DNA from 3 places in the Pseudomonas sp. SG20056 genome. Region 3 is predicted to be linked to each of the others. Evidence: predicted binding sites of a transcription regulator. Region 3 holds the regulator's gene; each other region holds the start of a gene.

What was found. The regulator sigma-54, encoded in region 3, starts transcription at its own class of promoters, with help from an activator protein. The targets are predictions, from matches to a motif close to ANTGGCATNNANNTTGCTNT.
Region 1: the regulator sigma-54 is predicted to act here: its motif matches at 5,960-5,979, upstream of RHP75_RS16790 (ammonium transporter).
Region 2: the regulator sigma-54 is predicted to act here: its motif matches at 2,405-2,424, upstream of flgB (flagellar basal body rod protein FlgB).

Annotation. Positions count from the first base shown of each region.
Region 1 covers NZ_CP134499.1:3,521,513-3,529,515, forward strand. The annotation lists gene RHP75_RS16760 (methyl-accepting chemotaxis protein) at 1-1,144, shown strand, start outside; gene RHP75_RS16765 (LysR family transcriptional regulator ArgP) at 1,148-2,044, opposite strand; gene RHP75_RS16770 (ACT domain-containing protein) at 2,143-2,544, shown strand; gene RHP75_RS16775 (LysE/ArgO family amino acid transporter) at 2,550-3,161, shown strand; gene RHP75_RS16780 (superoxide dismutase) at 3,338-3,919, shown strand; gene RHP75_RS16785 (hypothetical protein) at 3,984-4,628, opposite strand; gene RHP75_RS16790 (ammonium transporter) at 4,630-5,925, opposite strand; gene RHP75_RS16795 (EAL domain-containing protein) at 6,260-8,003, shown strand, end outside.
Region 2 covers NZ_CP134499.1:2,981,233-2,989,235, forward strand. The annotation lists gene flgE (flagellar hook protein FlgE) at 1-752, opposite strand, end outside; gene flgD (flagellar hook assembly protein FlgD) at 796-1,464, opposite strand; gene flgC (flagellar basal body rod protein FlgC) at 1,490-1,933, opposite strand; gene flgB (flagellar basal body rod protein FlgB) at 1,949-2,356, opposite strand; gene RHP75_RS14220 (bacterioferritin-associated ferredoxin) at 2,727-2,945, shown strand; gene bfr (bacterioferritin) at 3,141-3,611, shown strand; gene grxD (Grx4 family monothiol glutaredoxin) at 3,684-4,010, opposite strand; gene RHP75_RS14235 (molybdopterin-dependent oxidoreductase) at 4,131-6,239, opposite strand; gene argF (ornithine carbamoyltransferase) at 6,549-7,469, shown strand; gene RHP75_RS14245 (ABC transporter ATP-binding protein) at 7,466-8,003, shown strand, end outside.
Region 3 covers NZ_CP134499.1:830,905-838,907, reverse strand. The annotation lists gene RHP75_RS04040 (KpsF/GutQ family sugar-phosphate isomerase) at 1-266, shown strand, start outside; gene RHP75_RS04035 (HAD family hydrolase) at 266-805, shown strand; gene lptC (LPS export ABC transporter periplasmic protein LptC) at 813-1,382, shown strand; gene lptA (lipopolysaccharide transport periplasmic protein LptA) at 1,369-1,911, shown strand; gene lptB (LPS export ABC transporter ATP-binding protein) at 1,914-2,639, shown strand; gene RHP75_RS04015 (RNA polymerase factor sigma-54) at 2,778-4,292, shown strand; gene hpf (ribosome hibernation-promoting factor, HPF/YfiA family) at 4,486-4,794, shown strand; gene ptsN (PTS IIA-like nitrogen regulatory protein PtsN) at 4,810-5,283, shown strand; gene rapZ (RNase adapter RapZ) at 5,286-6,143, shown strand; gene RHP75_RS03995 (HPr family phosphocarrier protein) at 6,156-6,428, shown strand; gene pmbA (metalloprotease PmbA) at 6,495-7,841, opposite strand; gene yjgA (ribosome biogenesis factor YjgA) at 7,945-8,003, shown strand, end outside.

The DNA of each region.
Region 1 (8,003 bases), 1.8 Mb from region 3:
CCTGGAATTTGATGGCCAGCACTGGGCGCTGATCGCCGAAATGGATCAGGCTCAGGCGTTTGCTCCGGTGCATGAATTGATGTGGCAAATCCTTCTGCTCGGCCTGCTGACCATAGGCGCCGTGCTGTTCGCTACCTGGCTGGTCAGTCGTAGCGTGATGCGCCCACTGGGCGGCGAGCCGGGCACCATGGCTCAGCTGGCACAACGCCTGGCCGCCGGCGAGCTGCGCATCAGTCAGCAGCCCGGCCAGGGCAATGGCCTGATGCACGCCCTGCACGATATGGCCAACGCCTGGCGCGTGGTGATCGAACAACTGCGCCAGGCCAGCAATGCCGTGGGCCATGCCAGCGGCGATATTCTCAATGCCGCCGGGCAGACCAGCCAACGCCTTGACCAACAGCAGGAAGCTCTGGAAATGGTGGTCAGTGCGGTCGATCAGATGGCCGCCACCGTGCAGGAAATCGCCACCAGCGCCAGCCAGAGTGCCGACAACAGTGAAGCCGCGCGCCATGCCTTTACCACCATGCAGGACACCCTACAGCGCATGATCGGCCGCCAGGACCAACTGCTTGGTGGTCTGCGCGAGGCCGATCAGGTGGTGCAGACCCTGGCCGGCAATAGCCAACAGATCGCCTCAGTACTGGAGGTGATTCGCGCCATCGCCGAGCAGACCAATCTATTGGCCCTCAATGCCGCCATTGAAGCGGCGCGCGCTGGCGAACAGGGCCGTGGCTTTGCCGTGGTTGCCGATGAGGTACGCAGTCTGGCCATGCGCACCCGCACTGCCACCGAAGAGGTGGTGCAGATCATCACCACGCTCGACAATTCATCCACCCAGGCCCTGGCCAGCATGCAGGACTCCACTGCCCAGGCCTGCGCCCTGGAAGATGAGACGCAAGCCGTACTGGGCTCACTCGGCCACCTGGATCACTCACTGCAGGCCGTGCATGACCTGGCCTTCCAGATCGCCGCGGCTGCCGAACAGCAGGCGGCCACCACCCAGGAGGTCAACCAGCATATGCACCAGCTCAGCGCCATGACCGCAGACAACCGGGAAAACGCTGCCAATACCCGCCAATGCGGCGAGCATCTGCAAAATGTCGCCGGCAACCAGCAGCATCTGTTGGCGCATTTTCAGCTCTGACCTTTAGTCCGTAGCGGTCACCAGCCAGGTGGCCGCGTGCCGCTGCAAATGGCGGGTCAGCTCGCCCAGCAGCTCACCGCCATTGCGCCAATGGTGCCAGTACAGCGGCACATCAATTGGCCGGTCACTGATCAACTCGACCAGCTCGCCACGGGCCATCTCACCCTGCACCTGCAGTTCGGGGATCAAGCCCCAGCCAAACCCGGCCTGCGCCAGGCGGATAAAGCCCTCGGATGACGGACACAGGTGATGGGCAAACCCACCCTCCACGCCGAGGCCGGACAGGTAGCGGTGCTGCAACAGATCATCCGGGCCGAACACGATGGCCGGCGCGTGGGCCAACGCCTGTGCCGTCACGCCTGTAGGGAAGTGCCGGGCGATAAACGCCGGGCTGGCCATGGCGCGATAACGCATTGCCCCGAGCAATACAGCCCTTGCGCCAGCTACCGGGCGCTCGCTGGCGCAGACACAAGCGGCGACCTCACCGGCGCGCATACGCTTAAGGCCGACCTCCTGATCCTCCACAACCAGATCCAGCAGCAAACGCTGTTCGGTACAGAACGCGCCCACCGCGCCGGCCCACCAGGTGGCCAGGCTGTCGGCGTTCAGCGCAATGCGCAGGCGCTCCGGCAAACCGCCCTCATCCAGCCCCGGCACCTGCGCCTGAATATCGCGCTCCAGCAACCGCACCTGCTGCACATGGTTAAGCAGACGTCGGCCGATTTCCGTCGGCGCCGGCGGCACCGCACGCACTAATACCGGCTGGCCAACCCGCGCCTCGAGCAACTTGATCCGCTGCGACACGGCCGATTGCGACAAGCCCAGCACCTGCGCCGCCCGCTCGAAGCCGGCCTGTTCGACAACCGCAGCCAGAGCGGCGAGTAATTTGTAATCCAGCAAAATAAGATTTCCTAATGAGCAATCAGGATTATTGGTTTCTCTTATATACCTGACCGCAGCAGACTGACCAGCATCACCACTCGAAACAGGCAAACCACATGGCCGGCGAAACCTCATTGACCACCCTGCTGCGCAGCATGAGCCCACAGCTGAACGATGGCGCTTACGTGTTCTGCTGTTTAAGCGATGCCGCGCAACTGAAGGGCGTGCAACCGCTGGGCAGCTTTCAGGAAGCCGAAGGGCTCACGGTTATTCTGCCGCGCCAGCAAGCCGAGCACCTGGGCCTGCCGTACAGCTACGTGGCCGCCTGGCTGACGCTGCATGTGCATTCGGCGCTGGAAGCCGTCGGCTTGACGGCTGCCGTTGCCAGCGCACTGGCGCAAGCCGGGATCAGCTGCAACGTGATCGCCGGTTTCTACCACGACCACCTGTTCGTCGCCCATGCCGATGGACCGCGCGCACTGGCGGTTCTACAACAGCTCAGTGCACGGACGGAGTAACCGAGATGTGGCAAAGCTACAGCAACGGATTACTGATCGCCGCCGGGCTGATCATCGCCCTCGGCGCACAGAACGCCTTCGTCCTCGCACAAAGCCTGCGCCGCGAGCATCACCTGCCGGTGGCGCTGCTCTGTGTGGTCTGCGATGCCCTGTTGGTGGCCGCAGGGGTCTTCGGTCTGGCCGCCGTGCTGGCGCAAAACCCGATTCTGCTGGGTGTGGCGCGCTGGGGAGGCGCGGCCTTTCTGCTCTGGTATGGCGCCCAGGCGCTGGTTCGTGCCAGCCGCCCACAGGCCATGGGCTACAGCGCCGACAGCGGCCCGCGCTCACGCAAGGCAGTGCTGCTGGCGGCCCTGGCGGTGACCTTGCTCAACCCGCATGTGTACCTCGACACGGTGCTGCTGATCGGCTCACTCGGCGCACAACAACCGGTGCCTGGCGCCTATGCCCTGGGCGCAGCAAGCGCTTCTTTAATGTGGTTCTTCTGTCTGGCCCTCGGCGCGGCCTGGCTTGCACCCTGGTTGGCGCGCCCAAGCACCTGGCGCTTTATTGACCTGGGCGTGGCCTTGATGATGTTCAGCATTGCCTGGCAGCTATTGAGCAACCCCGGCATGCTCTAAAACGGCCCTGATGCAACATGCCGAGGTGGTTTTCCACACAGTTGTCGCGTGTTTAAGGCGCAGTGCCGGTGCTATGATCAAGGGCTTGCGGCGCAAAGAGATAACTCACGCCGCTGAGATGGCCGCCCGTGATCGGCCTCGCGCACACCGCACCTGACCTGATTAGGAGATAGACAATGGCTTTCGAATTGCCGCCGCTGCCCTACGCACATGACGCCCTGCAGCCGCACATTTCCAAGGAAACCTTGGAATTCCACCACGACAAGCACCACAACACCTATGTCGTGAACCTGAACAACCTGGTCCCAGGCACCGAGTTCGAAGGCAAGACCTTGGAAGAGATCGTCAAGACCTCTTCGGGCGGCATCTTCAACAACGCCGCTCAGGTCTGGAACCACACCTTCTACTGGAACTGCCTGGCGCCTAACGCCGGTGGCCAGCCGACTGGTGCCCTGGCTGACGCAATCAACGCAGCCTTCGGCTCCTTCGACAAGTTCAAGGAAGAGTTCAGCAAAGTGTCCATCGGCACCTTCGGTTCCGGCTGGGGCTGGCTGGTGAAAAAGGCTGACGGCTCCCTGGCTCTGGCCAGCACCATCGGCGCCGGCTGCCCGCTGACCAGCGGCGACACCCCGCTGCTGACCTGCGACGTCTGGGAACACGCCTACTACATCGACTACCGCAACCTGCGTCCGAAGTATGTTGAGGCGTTCTGGAACCTGGTGAACTGGGACTTCGTAGCGAAAAACTACGCCGCCTAAGTACCTGCGTCACCCACAAGAAACCCGGCCCAGTGCCGGGTTTCTTGTTATGTGGATAAGCTTTTTACAGCAGCTTGCGCGGTGCAAAGGCCAGGTGCAGCGCCTCTACTTGCTGCACAGCCTGAGTCAGGCGTTGATCGGCAATAACCGGCCCCAGGTACTCGCACAGGCCGATATACAGCAGGTTGAGCAATTGCCGTAACTGCTCAAGGACCAAGCCAGCGGCCTCCAGCGCCGCGCCCTGCTCCAGCCAGGCGCGCACCAGCAAGCGCTGCTCGTTAGCCACGCCTAAACCACCCAGATTGCCTGCAGCAAAGCGCCTTAAACGCGGCACCAGCTCCGCCTCCAGCTCATTGAACAACACCCGGCTCAACGCCTCGAAGGTATGCCGCGCCTGGCTATCCGGGCCACTGCGCAGCGGTACCGCCACCCCCATCCGCTGCCGCCAGCTGTGCAGCAGCGGCTCCGGGTCAGGCAGCAAGGCCGATAGTGGCCCGGTCAGCGCGCCTACCAGTTCGCGGTAGAGTTTGGCGCGCTCCAGCTTGCGTTCAGTGGTTGCAGCCACTTCACCGAGAAACTCATTGAGGGCGAACGGCGGTTTATCGGCATATTTGCTTTCCCACAGCGCCAGCACGGCCAGTAGTTCGTCCTCGGCAAAGTGTCCGGCCAGGCCGGTGTAGATCGCCCGTCGGCGAGTGGCCAGGCTCATCTCACACCCTCCTCGGCAGGTCGTTGCTGTCGAAGGTCACGGCCAGGTTGAACTCGGGATAACCCACCTCCGCATGCTCGGCATAATCCAGACCCCGCTGCTCATGCTGAGTGGAGGTGCGCAGGCCGAGAGTTTTCGCCAGCAACAGGTAGAGCATCAGCGCCAGCGGGAAGGCCCAAACAAAGGCCACACCGGCGCCGAGTAGCTGCACGCCGACCCGCGACCAGTTGAACAGGTCACCACTGAAGAACAGCCCGGCCGCCACAGTGCCCCAGACGCCGGCAAAACCATGCACCGGCACGGCACCGACCACATCATCAAGCTGCCAGCGCTCCAACAGACGCATGCCAAACACCACCACAAAACCGGCCACCAGCCCGGTCAGCAGAGCAAATAGCGGCGACATGCTCGCGCAACCGGCGGTGATGCCCACCAGGCCACCGAGCGAGCCGTTCACCGTGGTGGTCAACAGCACCGGGCTGGAGGTGCTGCGCTGCGCCAGAAATGCGCCCAGCGCCCCAGCCGATGCCGCCAAATGGGTATTCAGGGCAATCAGGCCGAGGCTGACATTCATCTCCAGGCTGCTGCCGGCGTTGAAACCGAACCAGCCGACCCAGAGGATAAAACCACCCAGCGCCACCAGGCTGAGGTTGTGCCCGGGAATGCTGCGCGGCGTACCGTCCGCCGCAAAACGTCCCAGGCGCGGCCCCAGCACCAGAATACCGGCCAGCGCACACCAGGCGCCGATGCTGTGCACCACAGTCGAACCGGCGAAGTCGATAAAGCCCAAGGCCGCCAACCAACCCTGGCCGCCATAGATGCCGCTCCACACCCAACTGCCGAACACCGGGTAGATAAACCCGCTGATTACCACCGCACCGATCAGGTAGGCCGAGTAACGCGTACGCTCGGCCATCGCCCCACTGGCGATGGTCGCCGCCGTGGCCGCGAACATCATCTGAAACAGCAGAAAGGTGAAATCCCAGGGCTCGCCGGTATGTGGCGCGAAATGGCTCATGCCAAACCAGCCGGTGATATTGCTGCCGAACATCAGACCGAAGCCCAGCAGCCAGAAGGTGATGCCACCGACGCAGCCGTCCATGTAATTTTTCATCATCACATTGACCGCGTTCTTCGCTCGTGACATGCCGCTTTCCAGCAAGGCAAAGCCGGCCTGCATAAAGAACACCAGCACGCTAGCCAGCACCAGCCAGGCGGTATTGATCGCCTCGTCACTGGCCGCCTGGGCAAGAGGTGAAACCGCAAATGCAGCTATCCCTAACAGTCGAGTTTTCATCGCAGCGTCCCCCATGACGGTGAATACCAGGGGCTTCGCAACTCTCATGCCAAACAAAAAAATAGCTGGGCGCCATTTTTAACCTTGCCTAGCAACGGCCCAAAAGGTGGCCATCCTGGGATGGCAGGCCATAAAAAACCGCCCAACGGCGCTCAAGCCGCAATCACCGCGCACCGACACAGTGCAAGCGGCCACCACAGCTGCCGACTGTCGCGCCATCACCGCTCAGATAATTTGTTAGACAAACTTTGGTAATGGCCCTTTGACTGCAAGCGCGACTTTGCCAATACTCACTAGCGTCTGACGCCGAAGGCCTCGAACAAGGAACCGTCATTTGAAGCTGGAACTCAAAAACAGCTTGTCACTCAAGTTGCTCCGCGTAGTGCTGCTATCAGCGCTGATCGTCGGCGTGGTCTTGAGTCTTGCGCAGATTGTTTTCGACGTTTACAAAACACGTCAGGCAGTCGCCAACGACGCGCACCGTATTCTCGGCATGTTCCGCGACCCTTCCACGCAAGCGGTTTACAGCCTGGATCGGGAAATGGGCATGCAGGTGATCGAAGGCCTGTTCCAGCACGAATCGGTGCGCATGGCCGCCATCGGCCACCCCAACGAACCGATGCTGGCAGAGAAAGCCCGAGAGCAGGTCGATATCCCCACCCGCTGGCTAACCGACCCAATCCTTGGCAAAGAACAGAACTTCACCACCCAACTAGTCGGCCGCGGCCCCTACAGCGAGTACTACGGCGACCTCAGCATCACCCTCGACACCGCCCCCTACGGCGAAAGCTTTGTCACCAATTCGGTGATCATCTTTATCTCCGGTGTACTGCGCGCCCTGGCCATGGGTTTGGTGTTGTACCTGGTCTACCACTGGCTGCTGACCAAGCCGCTGTCGAAGATCATCGAGCACCTGACCAATATCAACCCGGACCGTCCCAGTGAGCACAAACTACCCATGCTCAAGGGCAACGAGAAGAACGAACTGGGCCTGTGGATCAACACCGCCAACCAGCTGCTCTCCTCCATCGAACGCAATACCAACCTGCGCCGCGAAGCGGAAAACAGCCTGCTGCGCATGGCTCAGTACGACTTCCTTACCGGCCTGCCGAACCGTCAGCAGCTGCAGCAGCAGCTCGATCAGATTATCGAAGACGCCGGCCGCCTCAATCGTCGGGTGGCCGTGCTCTGCGTAGGTCTGGATGACTTCAAAGGGATCAACGAACAGTTCAGCTACCAGACTGGCGACCAGTTGCTGCTGGCCCTGTCCGACCGCCTGCGCAGCCACAGCGGTCGCCTCGGTGCCCTGGCCCGCCTGGGCGGCGACCAGTTCGCCCTGGTGCAGGCCGATATCGAACAGCCTTACGAGGCCGCCGAACTGGCGCAGAGCGTGCTCGACGACCTCGACAACCCCTTTATGCTCGACCAGCAACAAGTGCGCCTGCGTGCAACCATCGGCATCACCCTGTTCCCGGAAGACGGCGACAGCACCGAGAAGCTGCTGCAGAAAGCCGAACAGACCATGACACTGGCCAAGAGCCGGTCACGCAACCGCTACCAGTTCTATATCGCCAGCGTCGACAGCGAAATGCGCCGCCGCCGCGAACTGGAAAAAGACCTGCGTGACGCCCTGGCGCTGAACCAGCTGCACCTGGTCTATCAACCACAGGTGGATTATCGCGACCACAGCGTGGTCGGCGTCGAAGCGCTACTGCGCTGGCAGCACCCACAACACGGCTTCGTGCCGCCGGATCTGTTTATCCCGCTAGCAGAACAAAACGGCACCATCATCCCGATTGGCGAATGGATTCTCGACCAGACCTGTCGTCAGCTGCGTGAATGGCATGATCAGGGTTTCACCGAGCTTCGCATGGCGGTCAACCTCTCCACCGTACAGCTGCACCATGCCGAGCTGCCTCGCGTGGTCAACAACCTGATGCAGGTTTACCGTCTGCCGCTGCGCAGCCTGGAGCTGGAAGTTACCGAAACCGGCCTGATGGAAGACATCAACACCGCAGCCCAACACCTGCTCAGCCTGCGCCGCTCTGGCGCGCTGATTGCCATCGATGATTTCGGTA
Region 2 (8,003 bases), 2.2 Mb from region 3:
CCAGCAGCGTCGTAGTTGAGGTCGTAACTGAACGGCTGAGTACTCGACGGATCGCGTGGGTTAACTCCGTCAATCAGCACATGCATGGTCCAGCTGTTGTTAGCCGGTGCTGCATCCTTGACGAAGTACTGCGTCATGACATGGGAGTTACCCTGACTGTCATAGATATTCAGAGAGGTCGAGGAGTTATAAGAAAGCGGATCCGTGGGGTCGAAGGTCGGAGCCGCCATGGTGCCCGCATTGGTTGGCCGCACATTGGTCGAGTTGACGTTGAACGTCTGCAGAATGCTCTCGGTCGCACGCGGCTCCTGACTGGCGGTCTGGATTTGCAGGTCATCGACCACGCCATTCTGCAGATTGCCGTTGGCGTCAACCGCATAACCCTGCAGCCTGTAGCCAAAGTTGTTGACCATAAAACCTTCACGGTCGGTACCAAAATAGCCGGCACGGGTATAACTGACCTCGCCATTGTTGCTGGTGACGAAAAAGCCGTTACCGTTAATAGCCAGATCCAGAGCGTTCTGCGTGTAATTGATGTTGCCCTGATTGAACAGCTGCGACACATCCGCCAACAACACGCCACTGCCCTGCGGGTTCGAGCCGGAACCGAGCACGGAAGCGGCATAGACATCGGCAAACTCGGCACGCGACTGTTTGAAACCGGCAGTCCCGGCGTTGGCGATATTGTTACCGGTCACGTTAAGGTCACTGGTCGCCGCACGTAGACCGCTAAGACCGATATTGAAACCCATGGAAGACTCCTTTGCCGGAAAGCCGGCGGCTAAAACCTGTTAGTTACTGACCGATCACCTGGACTTGCGACATTGGCACGCTGCCGAGCCCCGCCAGGTTCAACATCAACTCTTTGCCGCCCAGGGTCACACTGTCGACGTTGGCCGGTAGCATGGTGTAAAGCCCCTTGGTGCCATCGGCGTAGGTGGCCTGCGCCTCGAACTTGTAAGTGCCAGGCGGCAACAGATTGCCGCTGGCATCCTTGCCGTCCCAGATAAAGCTGACATTGCCGGCCGCCTGCTCACCCAGATTGACGCGCCCTACCGCAGCACCAGCCTTGTCATAAATATTGACGTAGACGTTGCTGCTACTGACCGGCAGCACTAGGCTGGCCTTGAAGCTCTCGCTGGTGTCGACCACGGCCTTGTCACTCGGAATGATCACCTTGCGCCCGACCAGCGAGGACGCCTGCAGCGCCTGGGACGACTGATAACCGGTGAGCAGCGAGCCCATGCTGGTATTCAATTTCTCGATTCCCTCAACCTGACTGAACTGCGCCAGCTGGGCGATAAACTCGCCGTTACCTTGAGGCTCGAGCGGGTTCTGGTTATTCAACTGGGCCACCAGCAAGTTGAGGAACTCATTCTTGCCCAGGTCCTTGTTTGTCTTGGTCTCGTTCTTGATCTGGTATTGATCCAGTGCCGAACCACTGACATCGCCAACAGTACTCATGGGATTACACTCCTTTTCCGTTGGCTTACTGACCCAGGGTCAATACGCGCTGCATCATCTGCTTGGCTGTGTTCATCATTTCAGTGTTGGTCTGAAAAGCCCGACTGGCAGAAATCATGTCGGCCATTTCTTCCACCACATTGACATTGGGGTAATACACGTAGCCGCCCGCATCAGCTGCCGGATGGTTCGGCTCATAACGCGGCATCAGGCTGCTCTGATCCTCGACCACGCCCAGCACCTGCACGCCTACACCGGCCTCATCCTGCTCAGCAAACAGCGACCCACGATCACCGTTCTGCGCTGACTGGAACATGGTGGCGAACACCGGATGACGCGCGCGGTAGGTCTGATCGATGCTCGAAGAAACTGTCTCGGCGTTGGCTATGTTGCTGGCGATGGTATTCAGACGAGTGCTCTGAGCGCTCATACCGGTTCCGGCAATGTTGAACACACTGGCTAGTGACATGGCATCAGGCTCCTGTTATTCGCCGCGCAGGGCGTTGACCAGCCCTTTGAACTTACTATTGAGGAAAGTGAAGCTGGCCTGGAACTGCACCGAGTTCTCGGCGTAGTTGGATTGCTCGATCTGCAGGTCGACAGTGTTCTGATCAATCGACGGGCTGAAAGGAATGCGGTACTCCAGGCTGGCATCCCCGACAATCACACCATCCGCAGGAATATGCTGGCTGTCAGTCCGATTTAGGCTCACCTGGCCGCGCTGGCTCTTCGCGCTTTGCTCAGCCAGCACAGTGGCGAACTGCAGATCACGCGCCTTGTAGTGCGGCGTGTCGGCGTTGGCGATGTTGTTGGCCAACACCTCGGCACGCTGAGCGCGAAAGCCCAGTGCTTGTTCATGAATGCCGAGTGCCCGATCGAAACTGATGCTCATGGTCAGAAACCTTTGCCGGTTGGTGTTGCTACTTTCCGTGCAAGACCATAAGCAATGGCTGTGCCAAATTATTTTTTGCTTATTTATCAATTGCTTGAGTTAAATATTCCACGATAGAAGCGGCAAAGCGGCAAGCGCTTTCCGCCTTTGGGCAAGCAAGCGGCAAGCGGGTTTGGCCTAATTGCCGCTCACGCGTAAACCATCAAGGAAAGCTACGTAGCTATCACGGCGCCACCTCCCCCGCCGCCAGCTCCCTATATCCGCAACCGCCCGTCAGGTAATCCGCAATCATCCACACACAGTTTTGACAAGCATTCTCATTAACATTAGTATCCTTCGCACAAACTACTGCCCTGCCACGAGCCTTAATATGTACGTGTGTCTCTGCGAAGGTGTTACTGACGGTCAGATCCGCGAAGCCATCTACGAAGGCTGCTGCAGCTATCGTGACGTGCGCGCCACCCTCGGCGTTGCCAGCCAATGTGGCAAATGCGCTTGCCTGGCCAAACAAGTGGTACGTGACACCCTGAGCGAAGTTCAGAGCAGCCAAGCGGCCATGGCCTACCGAGCAAATTTTGTTGCCGCCTAAATTTAGCGATATAAAAAAACCGGACCTAGCGTCCGGTTTTTTATGTCTGAAATTCAACACCTTAGCGCCCAAGCGCAGAACTTAAGCATTCGTATTCATATTAATTTTAACTTTAAATTCAAATACTTAGGTTTGACAGTCGAAAACCATCGGCCCAGAATTTAACGCTAACTCCCCTGCAAGGCAGACGCAGACATGAAAGGTGACAAGAAGGTCATCCAGCATCTGAACAAGATCCTCGGTAACGAGCTGGTAGCGATCAACCAGTACTTCCTGCACGCACGCATGTATGAAGACTGGGGCCTGAAGAAACTCGGTGAGCACGAGTACCACGAGTCCATCGACGAGATGAAGCATGCGGACAAGCTGATCAAGCGTATCCTCTTCCTCGAAGGCCTGCCAAACCTGCAAGACCTCGGCAAGATCCTGATCGGTGAGAACACCAAGGAAATGCTTGAATGCGACCTGAAGATCGAACACAAGGCGCACATTGATCTGAAAGCGGCGATTGCCTACTGCGAAAGCATCGGCGACTACGCCAGCCGCGAACTGCTTGAAGAAATCCTCTGCTCCGAGGAAGACCACATCGACTGGCTGGAAACCCAGCTCAGCCTGATCGAGGCCGTAGGCCTGCAGAACTACCTGCAGTCGCAGATGGACGAATAAGCGCAAACCACCGCGCTATAAACAACAAACACCGCACTTGGCGGGGTTTGTTGTTTATGCAGTCGGCTTAACTTAGGCGTCGGCTTTCTGCACAGCGTCCTTGATCAGGGTCTGCAGCTCACCCTTTTCAAACATTTCCACCAGGATGTCGCTGCCGCCGACCAGCTCACCACCGACCCACAGCTGCGGGAAGGTTGGCCAGTTGGCGTATTTGGGCAGGTTGGCACGGATTTCCGGGTTTTGCAGGATGTCGACGTAGGCGAATTTCTCGCCACAGGCCATCACAACCTGCGCAGCTTTGGAGGAAAAGCCGCACTGCGGAGCGTTCGGCGAGCCTTTCATGTACAGCAGAACGGTATTTTTAGCGATCTGCTCTTTGATGGTTTCGATGATATCCATTGGGCACCTCAGGACTTAACTTCCCGACTCACGGGTCGGCACGGTGGCGGCATTGTAGCGAAAAGCCGAGCGCAATGCTCGGCCTTCCCTGCCACATTCCTTGCGCCGAATGTCAGCCGCTCAAGCAGCCTCAACCTGTACCGGAACGCCGTTCAACGCCGCATTACCGGACAGGGTATCGAGCTGCCGCTCATCAGTCAGGTCATTGGCGCTGGCGCCTGGCTGTTCGCTGGCGATGCTCATCTGCACACCGGGACGCGCATGCCCCCAGCCATGCGGCAGGCTGACCACACCGCACATCATTTCATCGCTGCCGACCACTTCCACCTCGATCACCCCCACCCGCGAACGCACGCGCACCCGCTGACCATCGGTCAGCCCACGCTGGCTCAGATCCGCCGGATGCATCAGCAGCTGATGGCGCGGCTTGCCTTTAACCAGGCGATGGTAGTTGTGCATCCAGGAGTTATTGCTGCGCACATGGCGACGACCAATCAGCAGCAGCTCGTCCGACTTGGCCGTTGGCTGCTCAGCAAAGCGCTGCAAGTCGGCCATGATCACCGCTGGCGCCGCCTGAATCCGCTTGTTGGCGGTTTTCAGGCGATTGGCCAGATTGGGCTTGAGTGCGCCCAGATCGAGGCCATGCGGGTGCTCGCGTAGCGCCGCCAACGACAGCTTATGTTCCGACTTGTCGCCGTAAGCGCCAAAGCGCAGGCCCATGTCGATCATCTGCTCGGGAGCCATGGTCGGCTTGAGCTCCACGCCAGTCTTGGCGGCAAAGGCCTTGGCCAGGCTGACGAAAATTTCCCAGTCATGCAGCGCGCCGGCAGGTTTGGCCAGCACCGCTTCGTTGAAGCGGGTGACATTACGCACCGCGAACATATTAAAGGTGGTGTCGTAGTGATCGTGTTCCAGCGGCCCGGTCGGCGGCAGGATCAGGTCGGCATAACGGGTGGTTTCGTTGATGTAGAAGTCGATGCTGAGCATAAACTCCAGACCATCCAGCGCCTGCTCCAACTGCCGGCCGTTGGGTGTGGACAGCACCGGGTTACCCGCCACAGTGATCAGGGCGCGCACCTGCCCTTCACCCTCGCTGAGCATTTCCTCGGCCAGAGCCGACACCGGTAATTCGCCGCCGTACTCCGGCAAACCGGACACGCGGCTCTGCCAGCGATTGAAGTGCCCGCCTGAAGTCGAGGCAACCAGATCCACGGCTGGCTCGGTGCACAACACACCGCCAACGCGGTCGAGGTTGCCGGTGACCAGGTTGATCAGCTGCACCAACCACTGACACAACGTGCCGAAGGCCTGGGTAGAAACGCCCATGCGCCCGTAGCAGACCGCAGACTCGGCAGCAGCAAAATCCCGCGCTAACTGGCGAATCGTCTGCGCTGGCACGCCACAGCGCACGCTCATGGCTTCGGCGGTAAAGCCGGCAATCGCCTGACGCACGTCATCCAACCCATCGACGGTCAGGTGGCTGGCGCGGCCAAGGTTTTCCTCAAACAGGGTATTGAGCAAACCGAACAGCAGCGCAGCATCCTGGCCGGGACGGACAAATACATGCTGGTCGGCAATCGCGGCGGTTTCGCTGCGCCGCGGGTCGACCACCGCCAGTTTTCCACCACGTTTCTGGATGGCCTTCAGGCGCTTTTCCACATCCGGTACGGTCATGATGCTGCCGTTGGACGCCAGCGGGTTGCCGCCGAGAATCAACATAAAGTCGGTGTGGTCGATGTCCGGAATCGGAATCAGCAGGCCATGGCCATACATCAGGTGGCTGGTCAGGTGATGCGGCAGCTGATCGACCGAGGTAGCGGAATAACGGTTACGGGTTTTCAGCTGGCCGAGAAAGTAGTTGCTGTGGGTCATCAGACCGTAGTTGTGCACACTCGGGTTGCCCTGATAGACCGCCACGGTGTTCTGCCCGTGCCGCGCCTGCAGCTCACTCAGGCGCGTGGCCACCAACTCAAAGGCGTCATCCCATTCGATGGCTTGCCACTCATTGCCCACCCTGCGCATGGGCTGACGCAGGCGGTCGGGATCGCTCTGGATATCCTGCAGCGCTACGGCTTTGGGGCAGATATGGCCACGGCTGAAGCTGTCCTGGGCATCGCCCTTGATCGAGCGGATCTGCGTGGAGCCGTCATCCTGTACTTCGGTTTCAATGGTCAGGCCACAGATGGCTTCGCAGAGATGGCATGCACGGTGGTGGAGGGTCTTGGTCATGGCCGGGCCTCTTGTTTTAACGCGATGCACTGAGCACCGTAAAAACATGACTATGGCGGCTGGTGCAGACCTGCGCCAGCAGGGTTCGCTACGTGAATTGCGCGGCATCAGGTCAGCAGATAAATGGTCCCCGCGCCAACACCACGCGCCTGAAAACAGCAGGCAATTTGCGCCTGATCGGCGTTTGCTTATAAGATCGCGACTTCCCCGTTTCGTCGCATAGTGCGGCCCCCCAGCCGCAGGTTCTGCCGTTTCTTCTATTTAATTAGGCCATTGAACCTGCGCCCAGCTGTCAAAAGGTAGTTAACGATGAGCGCAAGACACTTTCTCTCGCTGATGGATTGCACACCGGACGAACTGGTGAGCCTGATCCGCCGCGGCATGGAGCTGAAGGACTTGCGTAACCGCGGCGTACTCTTCGAGCCGCTGAAGAATCGCGTGCTGGGCATGATCTTCGAGAAGGCCTCGACCCGCACCCGCCTGTCGTTCGAAGCCGGCATGATCCAGCTCGGCGGTCAGGCCATCTTCCTTTCGCCGCGCGACACTCAACTGGGCCGTGGCGAGCCGATCGGCGATGCAGCCATCGTTATGTCGCGCATGCTCGATGCAGTGATGATCCGCACCTTCGCCCACAGCACCCTCACCGAATTCGCCGCCAATTCGCGCGTGGCCGTGATCAACGGCCTGTCCGACGACCTGCACCCCTGCCAGCTGCTGGCCGACATGCAGACCTATCAGGAGCATCGCGGCAGCATCAAGGGCAAGACCGTGGCCTGGATCGGCGACGGCAACAACATGTGTAACTCCTATATAGAAGCGGCCATGCAGTTCGACTTCCAGCTGCGCGTCGCCTGCCCCGAGGGCTATGAGCCGAACGCCACGTTCCTCGCCGCCGCCGGCGACCGTGTGCAGATTTTGCGTGACCCACGCGCCGCCGTTGCTGGCGCGCACCTGGTCAGCACCGATGTGTGGGCCTCGATGGGCCAGGAAGACGAAGCCGCCGAACGCCTCAAACTGTTCCAGCCCTACCAGGTCAACCGCGCCCTGCTGGATGCCGCTGCAGAAGACGTGCTGTTCTTGCATTGCCTTCCGGCTCACCGCGGCGAGGAAATCAGCGAAGACCTGCTCGACGACCCGCGCTCGGCCGCCTGGGATCAAGCGGAAAACCGTCTGCATGTACAGAAGGCGCTGCTCGAGTTTCTGGTTGAACCGGCGTATCACCACGCATGAGCCAGCCTCTGCTGAACCTGCGCGAGCTGAGCTGCGGCTACCCCGGTCACAAGGTGGTGCAGAATCTTAATCTGCATCTGAATGCCGGCGATATCGGCTGCCTGCTCGGCCCTTCGGGTTGCGGCAAGACCACCACATTGCGCGCCATCGCCGGTTTTGAGCCGGTGCTGGAAGGCGAGATCCAGCTGGCCGATCAGGTCATCTCCAAGGCAGGCTTTACCCTGGCTCCGGAAAAACGCCGGATCGGCATGGTGTTCCAGGATTACGCGCTGTTCCCGCACCTGAGCGTGGCAGAGAACATCGGCTTCGGCATCCGCAAACAAACCAATTGCGAGCGGGTTACCCAGGAGCTGATGGAGCTGGTCAAGCTTGGCCACCTCGGCAAGCGCTACCCACACGAGCTGTCCGGTGGCCAACAGCAGCGCGTGGCCCTGGCCCGTGCGCTGGCGCCGGAACCACAGCTGCTGCTGCTTGATGAGCCGTTTTCCAACCTGGATGGCGAGCTGCGCCGGCGCTTGAGCCATGAGGTGCGCG
Region 3 (8,003 bases):
TGACAGAGCACGACGGCCGCCTAGCCGGGATATTCACCGACGGCGACCTGCGGCGCACCCTGGACCGTAACATCGACGTACGCCAGACCATTATCGATGACGTAATGACCGCCCACGGCAAGACCGCACGCGCGGAAATGCTCGCGGCAGAGGCTTTGAAAATCATGGAAGACCACAAGATCAGCTCGCTGGTGGTGATCGACGACAACAACCTGCCAATTGGCGCGCTGAACATGCACGACCTGCTCCGCGCCGGGGTAATGTGATGAGCACTGACGTGATCAACCCCGACTTACTGCAACGCGCCAAGGCCGTCAAACTGGCCATTTTCGACGTCGACGGCGTGCTGACCGACGGCAAACTGTACTTTCTGGTCGACGGCAGCGAGTTCAAGACCTTCAACACCCTCGACGGTCATGGCATCAAGATGCTGATCAACTCCGGCGTGCGCACTGCCATTATCAGCGGCCGCAAAACACCGGTGGTTGAACGCCGCGCGCAAAACCTGGGGATTCAACACCTCTATCAAGGCCGCGAAGACAAGCTGGTAGTTCTTGATGAACTGCTCGGTGAACTGGGCCTAGACTATGCACAGGTTGCATACCTCGGCGACGACTTGCCCGACCTGCCGGTGATTCGCCGCGTCGGCCTGGGCATGGCTGTCGCCAGCGCCGACGGCTTTGTTCGCCTGCACGCCCATGGTGTTACCCGTGCTCGCGGTGGCGAAGGCGCCGCCCGTGAGTTCTGCGAACTGATCATGCACGCCCAAGGCACCCTTGAAGCCGCTCAAGCCGCTTACCTATAGGCCAACCATGCCCCGCAAGTTATTCAATATTGCCCTGTTCGCCTTTGTCGCCCTGCTGGTGGCGGCACTCGGCTATTGGAACCTCAGCCCGGATGGTTTCAACGAGCAAGCTCGCAGCGCAGGGACCGATAACGCTATCGATTTTTACGCTACCAACACCTACACAGTTCAATACCAGGCCGATGGCAAGCTGCACTATGAGTTGAAGGCCGATAAGGTCGAGCACGTCAAGGCAAGCGACATCACCCTGATGACCAGCCCGAACATGAACCTGTTCCGCGGCACCGAGCTGCCCTGGAAAATCCGCAGTGAGCGCGGCGAAGTGTCGCCAGGTGGCGCCGAAGTCGAGTTGATCGACAAGGTGCGCGTCGAGCGTACCGACGCCAAAGGCCGCCCGACCATCCTCACCACCAGCCGCCTGACCGTATTCCCCGAGAAGGAATATGCGCAGACCCAGCAAGCCGTTAGAATCGACGCGGCCAATGGGGTGACCACGGCACAAGGAATGAAAGCGTACATGAATGACGGCAGGATGCTCCTGCTGTCCAACGTAAGAGGTCAGCATGAGGCTCGTTAACACCCTCCCCCTACTACTCAGCCTCAGCGCCGCACTCGGAAGTGTCAGCGCCTGGGCCCTACCCTCCGATCGCGAACAGCCTATCCGCATCCAGGCTGACAGCGCGGAACTTGATGACAAGCAAGGCGTAGCGGTCTACCGCGGTGATGTCGTCATCACCCAGGGCACCATGAAGGTTACCGGCGACACCGTGACCATTACCCAGAATTCCCAGGGCGATGTCGAGGTATTTACCTCCGTTGGTAAGCCGGCCTATTACGAACAACTGCCGTCAGCCGACAAGCAGATCGTCAAGGCCTATGGCCTGACTATCCAGTACTTTATGGCCAACGAGCGCGTGGTCCTGATCGATCAGGCCAAGGTGATCCAGGAAGGCAATACCTTCGAAGGCGAGAAAATCGTCTATGACACCCAGCGCCAGATCGTCAACGCCGGCCGCGCTACAGGCACCAATGTCACTGCGCCACGCCCGCGCATCGATATGGTGATCCAGCCGAAGAACAAACCAGCCGACCAGCAGGCGCAGTAATAATGGCCACATTAAAAGCCCAACACCTGGCCAAGAGTTACAAAGGCCGCCAGGTCGTGCGCGACGTCAGCCTGAGCATCGACAGCGGGCAGATTGTCGGCTTGCTTGGCCCCAACGGCGCTGGCAAGACCACCTGTTTCTACATGATCGTCGGCCTGGTACAGGCTGATCAGGGTCGAGTGATGATCGATGATCTCGACGTCAGTCATCAGCCCATGCATGGCCGCGCTCGCGCCGGCATTGGCTACCTGCCGCAGGAAGCCTCGATTTTCCGCAAGCTCAGCGTGGCCGACAACATCATGGCCATCCTGGAAACCCGCAAGGACCTGGACGGCGCTGCTCGTCGCAAGGAACTTGAAGGCCTGCTGCAGGAATTCCATATCAGCCATATTCGCGACAACCTCGGCATGAGCCTGTCCGGTGGTGAGCGCCGCCGCGTGGAAATTGCCCGCGCCCTGGCGACCAACCCTAAGTTCATCCTGCTCGACGAGCCCTTCGCCGGCGTAGACCCGATTTCCGTGGGCGATATCAAGCAGATCATCCATCACCTCAAGGCCAAGGGTATCGGTGTATTGATCACCGACCACAACGTGCGCGAGACCCTGGATATCTGCGAGACCGCCTATATCGTCAGCGATGGCCAGCTGATCGCAGAGGGTGATGCCGAGGCCATTCTGGCCAACCAAACAGTCAAAGAAGTGTATCTGGGGCATGAGTTCCGGCTGTAACCGCAGCTTTTCTCAAGCCGACTGCAGCCAAGGCTAGGCAAAACCCTTAAAGTCAGGCATATAATTTGCTTCCTAGTGGCGCTTTTTGAAAACGCCCTGTAGTGGATTGCGCACAGACGCCGGTAAATAAGGTCTGCAATGAAACCATCGCTAGTCCTGAGAATGGGCCAGCAGCTGACGATGACACCGCAGCTGCAACAGGCCATCCGCCTGCTCCAACTGTCTACCCTGGATCTGCAACAAGAGATCCAGGAGGCGTTGGAGTCCAACCCGATGCTCGAACGCCAGGAAGATGGCGATGACTTCGACAATTCGGACCCCATGGCCGATGGCGCAGAAAGCGCCAGCCCCAGCGAACAGCCCGAAGCGCCCTATCAGGAAACCAACTACCAGGAAGCCACGCAGACCGTGGACAACCTGGAAGAAGGCGACTGGGGCGAACGCATTCCCAATGAGCTGCCCGTCGATACCGCCTGGGAAGATATCTACCAGACCAGCGCCAGCAGTCTGCCCAGCAGCACCAACGATGATGACGAGTGGGATTTCACCACCCGCACCTCCAGCGGCGAGAGCCTGCAAAGCCATCTGCTTTGGCAGCTAAACCTGGCCCCCATGTCAGACAAGGATCGCCTGATCGGCGTCACCCTGATCGACTGCATCAACGAACAGGGCTATCTGGAAGAAACTCTGGAAGAAGTGGTCGAGGCCTTCGACCCGGAACTGGATATTGAGCTCGACGAAGTCGAAGCCGTTTTACACCGCATCCAGCAATTCGAGCCCACCGGTATCGCAGCGCGCAACTTGGGCGAGTGCCTGCTTCTGCAGCTCCGTCAGCTGCCGGCGAAAACCCCATGGCTGAGTGAAGCCCAGCGCCTGGCCAGCGACTACCTCGACCTGCTCGGTAGCCGCGACTACAGCCAGCTAATGCGCCGTATGAAGCTCAAGGAAGACGAGCTGCGCCAGGTTATCGACCTGATTCAAAGCCTCAACCCGCGCCCTGGCTCGCAGATCGAATCCAGCGAGCCGGAATACGTGGTGCCCGATGTCATCGTGCGCAAACACAACGAACGCTGGCTGGTGGAACTCAATCAGGAAGCCATGCCGCGCCTGCGCGTCAACGCGCAATACGCCGGTTTTGTGAAGCGCGCCGATTCCAGCGCCGATAACACCTTTATGCGTAACCAGCTGCAAGAAGCGCGCTGGTTTATCAAAAGCCTGCAAAGCCGCAACGAAACCCTGATGAAGGTCGCCACGCAGATCGTCGAACATCAGCGTGGCTTCCTCGATTACGGCGATGAGGCGATGAAACCCCTGGTGCTGCACGATATTGCCGAAGCCGTGGGCATGCACGAATCGACCATCTCGCGGGTGACCACGCAGAAATTCATGCACACCCCGCGTGGCATTTACGAGCTGAAATACTTCTTCTCCAGCCACGTCAGCACCTCCGAGGGCGGCGAATGCTCGTCCACGGCAATCCGCGCCATCATCAAAAAACTGGTCGCCGCGGAAAATGCGAAAAAGCCGTTGAGTGACAGCAAGATCGCTGGTTTACTGGAGGCACAGGGCATTCAAGTCGCTCGCCGCACGGTCGCCAAGTACCGTGAATCCCTCGGAATAGCGCCTTCCAGTGAGCGCAAACGATTGATCTAAGGCGGCACGAAGAAGGAAGACAACGAATCACATAGAACACGCCCAGGCCTCGCCTTTTCGCAAAAGCAGCCATACTGCCAACAAGCAATCAGCGACCGTGCCAGGCTCGTTTTGTCAGAGTCTTCCACGCCACAGTGTTCCGGCGGCAGGCCTCTCGCCTGCCTCTTACACACGGCAACAAGGAGAAAGCGGTATGCAAGTCAACATCAGTGGACACCAGCTGGATGTGACCGACGCCCTGCGCGACTACATCGCCGAAAAACTCGGCCGATTGGAGCGCCACTTCGACAAGATCACCAATGTACAAGTCACCATGGAGGTCGAGAAACTCAAACAGAAAATCGAAGCGACCCTGCACATTGCTGGCGGCGAAGTGGTCGCCAATGCCGAGCATGAAGACATGTACGCAGCCATCGATCTACTGACTGATAAACTCGACCGACAACTCATCAAACACAAGGAAAAACAGCTCGAACGTCAACAGGGCGCTATGGCCCGCTGACATCGTCTATCTCCTATGATCCGACTTGAAACTATCCTGACCCCCGGCCGTTCCCTGGTGAACGTGCCGGGCGGCAGCAAAAAACGTGTTCTCGAACAGATTGCCAACCTGGTGGCGCGCGAGCTGCCTGACCTGGATGGCCAAGACATCTTCGAAAGCCTGATTGCCCGAGAAAAACTCGGCTCGACCGGTTTCGGTAATGGTATTGCCATTCCGCACTGTCGCCTGCCCGGTTGCACCGCGCCGATCAGCGCCTTGCTGCGCCTGGACGCTGCCGTAGACTTCGACGCCATCGACGGTGCGCCTGTGGACCTGCTGTTTGTCCTGCTGGTGCCCGAAGCAGCCACCGACGCTCATCTGGAACTGCTCCGGCAGATCGCCAGCATGCTCGATCGCAGCGATGTGCGTGCCAGCCTGCGCCAAGCGGAAAGCAGCGAAGCCCTGTATCAGGTAGTCGTGGACGTACAAAGCCAACTCAACAGAGCCTGAGCATGCGCCTGATCATCGTTAGCGGTCGCTCCGGCTCCGGGAAGAGCACCGCCCTCGATGTGCTTGAGGACAACGGTTTCTACTGCATCGATAACTTGCCGGCCGGCCTGCTGCCTGAACTGGCTGAGCGTGCCCTACTGCACACCGAACTGCTGCATCCGCAGGTCGCAGTGTCGATTGATGCGCGCAACCTGCCGAGCCACCTCAAGCGCTTCCCCGAGCTGCTTGAAGAAGTTCGCGCACGGCACATCAAATGCGATGTGATCTACCTGGATGCCGACGAAGAAACCCTGCTCAAACGCTTCTCGGAAACCCGTCGGCGCCACCCGCTGACCAACGAGAGTCGCTCTCTGGCTGAAGCCATCGCCGACGAAAGCCTATTGCTCGGGCCAATCATTGATCTGGCCGACCTGAAAATCGACACCACCCACCTCAACCTGTATCAGCTGCGCGACAGCCTCAAACTGCGCTTGCTTAACCAACCCGAGCCGGGTACCGCGTTTCTGCTGGAGTCCTTTGGTTTCAAGCGCGGCATGCCGGTGGATGCTGATCTGGTATTTGATGTGCGCTGCTTGCCCAACCCGTACTGGAAGCCAGACCTGCGCGACTTCTCCGGCCTCGACCAGCCTGTAGTCGATTACCTCTCGGCCCAGGCTGATGTCGAAGACATGTACCAGGACATCCTCGCTTACCTGACTAAATGGCTGCCGCGCTTTGCCGCCAGCAACCGCGCCTATGTAACGGTTGCAATTGGCTGCACTGGCGGTCACCACCGCTCGGTGTACCTGGCCAACCGCCTGGGTGAAACCCTCAAACCCATCCTGAAAAACGTTCAGACTCGCCACCGCGACCTCAGCTAAGGAATTGCCGCGATGCCCGCCTGCGAAATCACCATTATCAACAAGCTTGGCCTGCACGCCCGTGCGGCGGCCAAGTTTGTCGGCGTCGCTGGGCGTTTTCCTTGCCAGGTCAAGATCGGCCGTAGCCCGAAGAGTCTGGTCGACGGCAAAAGTATTATGGCGGTGATGATGCTTGCCGCCGGTAAAGGCACGCCCGTGCACCTGCACACCGAAGGCGAGCAGGATAGCGAGGCGCTGCAGGCCCTCAGCGAGCTGATCAACAACTACTTCGACGAAGGCGAATAGCTGATCGAGAGGCAGTAAAAAGGGGCTGAACGCTTAAGCGACAGCCCCTTTTTCATACAAGCGGAATCAACTACCGGCCACGGTCATGCGCTCGATAAGCACCGAGCCAGTGCGGATATTGCTGCGCAGCTCCAGATCATTACCGACAGCGACAATCTGCTTGAACATGTCGCGCAGGTTTCCGGCGATGGTAACTTCCTGCACCGGAAACTGGATCTCGCCGTTTTCCACCCAGTAACCACCGGCACCACGCGAATAGTCGCCAGTGACCATATTCAGCCCCTGCCCCATCAGCTCAGTGACCAGCAGCCCACGCCCCATACGCTTGAGCAACGCCTTCTGGCTTTCATCGCCATGGCTAACAAACAGGTTATGCACGCCGCCAGAGTTGGCGGTGCTGGGCATACCCAGCTTGCGCCCGGAATAGGTGCCGAGTACATAGGACAGCAGCTCGCCGCGCTCGACAAAGGATTTGGTGTAAGTCGCCAGACCGTCACCATCAAAGGCGGCACTGCCCAAAGCACGCGGGATATGCGGACGCTCATCAATCTTCAGCCACTCGGGGAATAGCTGTTGACCGAGGGAACCTTCGAGAAAGGATGATTTACGGTACAAATTGCCGCCGGAAATCGCCGCCAGGAAGCTGCCAAACAAACCGGTCGCCAACTCAGCGGCGAACAGCACCGGCACTTCACAGGTTGGCACCGGGCGCGCACCTAAACGGCTTACCGCTCGTTCGGCGGCGCGCCGACCAATACTGCCGGCATCGGCCAGCAACTCGCCCTGGCGATTGACGTCGTACCAGTAGTCGCGCTGCATCTGTCCGCCATCTTCGGCGATCATCACGCAGCTTAAGCTGTGCCGCGTGCTGGCATAGCCGCTGACAAAACCATGGCTGTTGCCGTAGACCCGGCAACCCTGATGGGTATTCAAAGTCGTGCCGTCGGCGTTCTTGATCCGCTGGTCTGCGGCAAAGGCCGCGGCCTCGCAGCTCAAGGCCTGCTCAATGGCCTGCTCCGGGGTGATCGACCAAGCGTGATAAAGATCCAGCTGCGGCAGCTCGCGGGCCATCAGCGCGGCATCGGCCAGCCCGGCGCATTCGTCTTCGGAGGCATGCTTGGCAATCGCCAGGGCCGCCGCGACGGTTTCGCGAATCGCGGCTTCACCACTGGCCGAAGTACTGGCCGAGCCCTTGCGCTGACCGACATACAGGGTGATACCGAAACCCTGGTCGCGGTTGAACTCGACCGTTTCCACTTCACCCTGACGTACCGTGGTGGACAAGCCTTGCTCCACCGATACGGCCACCTCACAGGCACTCGCGCCCTGCTTTTTAGCCTCGGCAATAATCTGCTCCACCTGCGCCTGCAAATGCGGCACAGCCTGGGGGCCGACGATGTCTACTGCACTCATAAGAACTCCTGAACGATAAGCGGCAAGCGCGGCCACACAGGCCAGACGCTTACAGCTGGAAACTTGCTGCTATCATGTCGGCGTTTTCCACTGGACCGCCACCATGTCTGAATACCTTGACGACGACTTCTCCGGCGAGAAGAGCAAAACCCAGATCAAGCG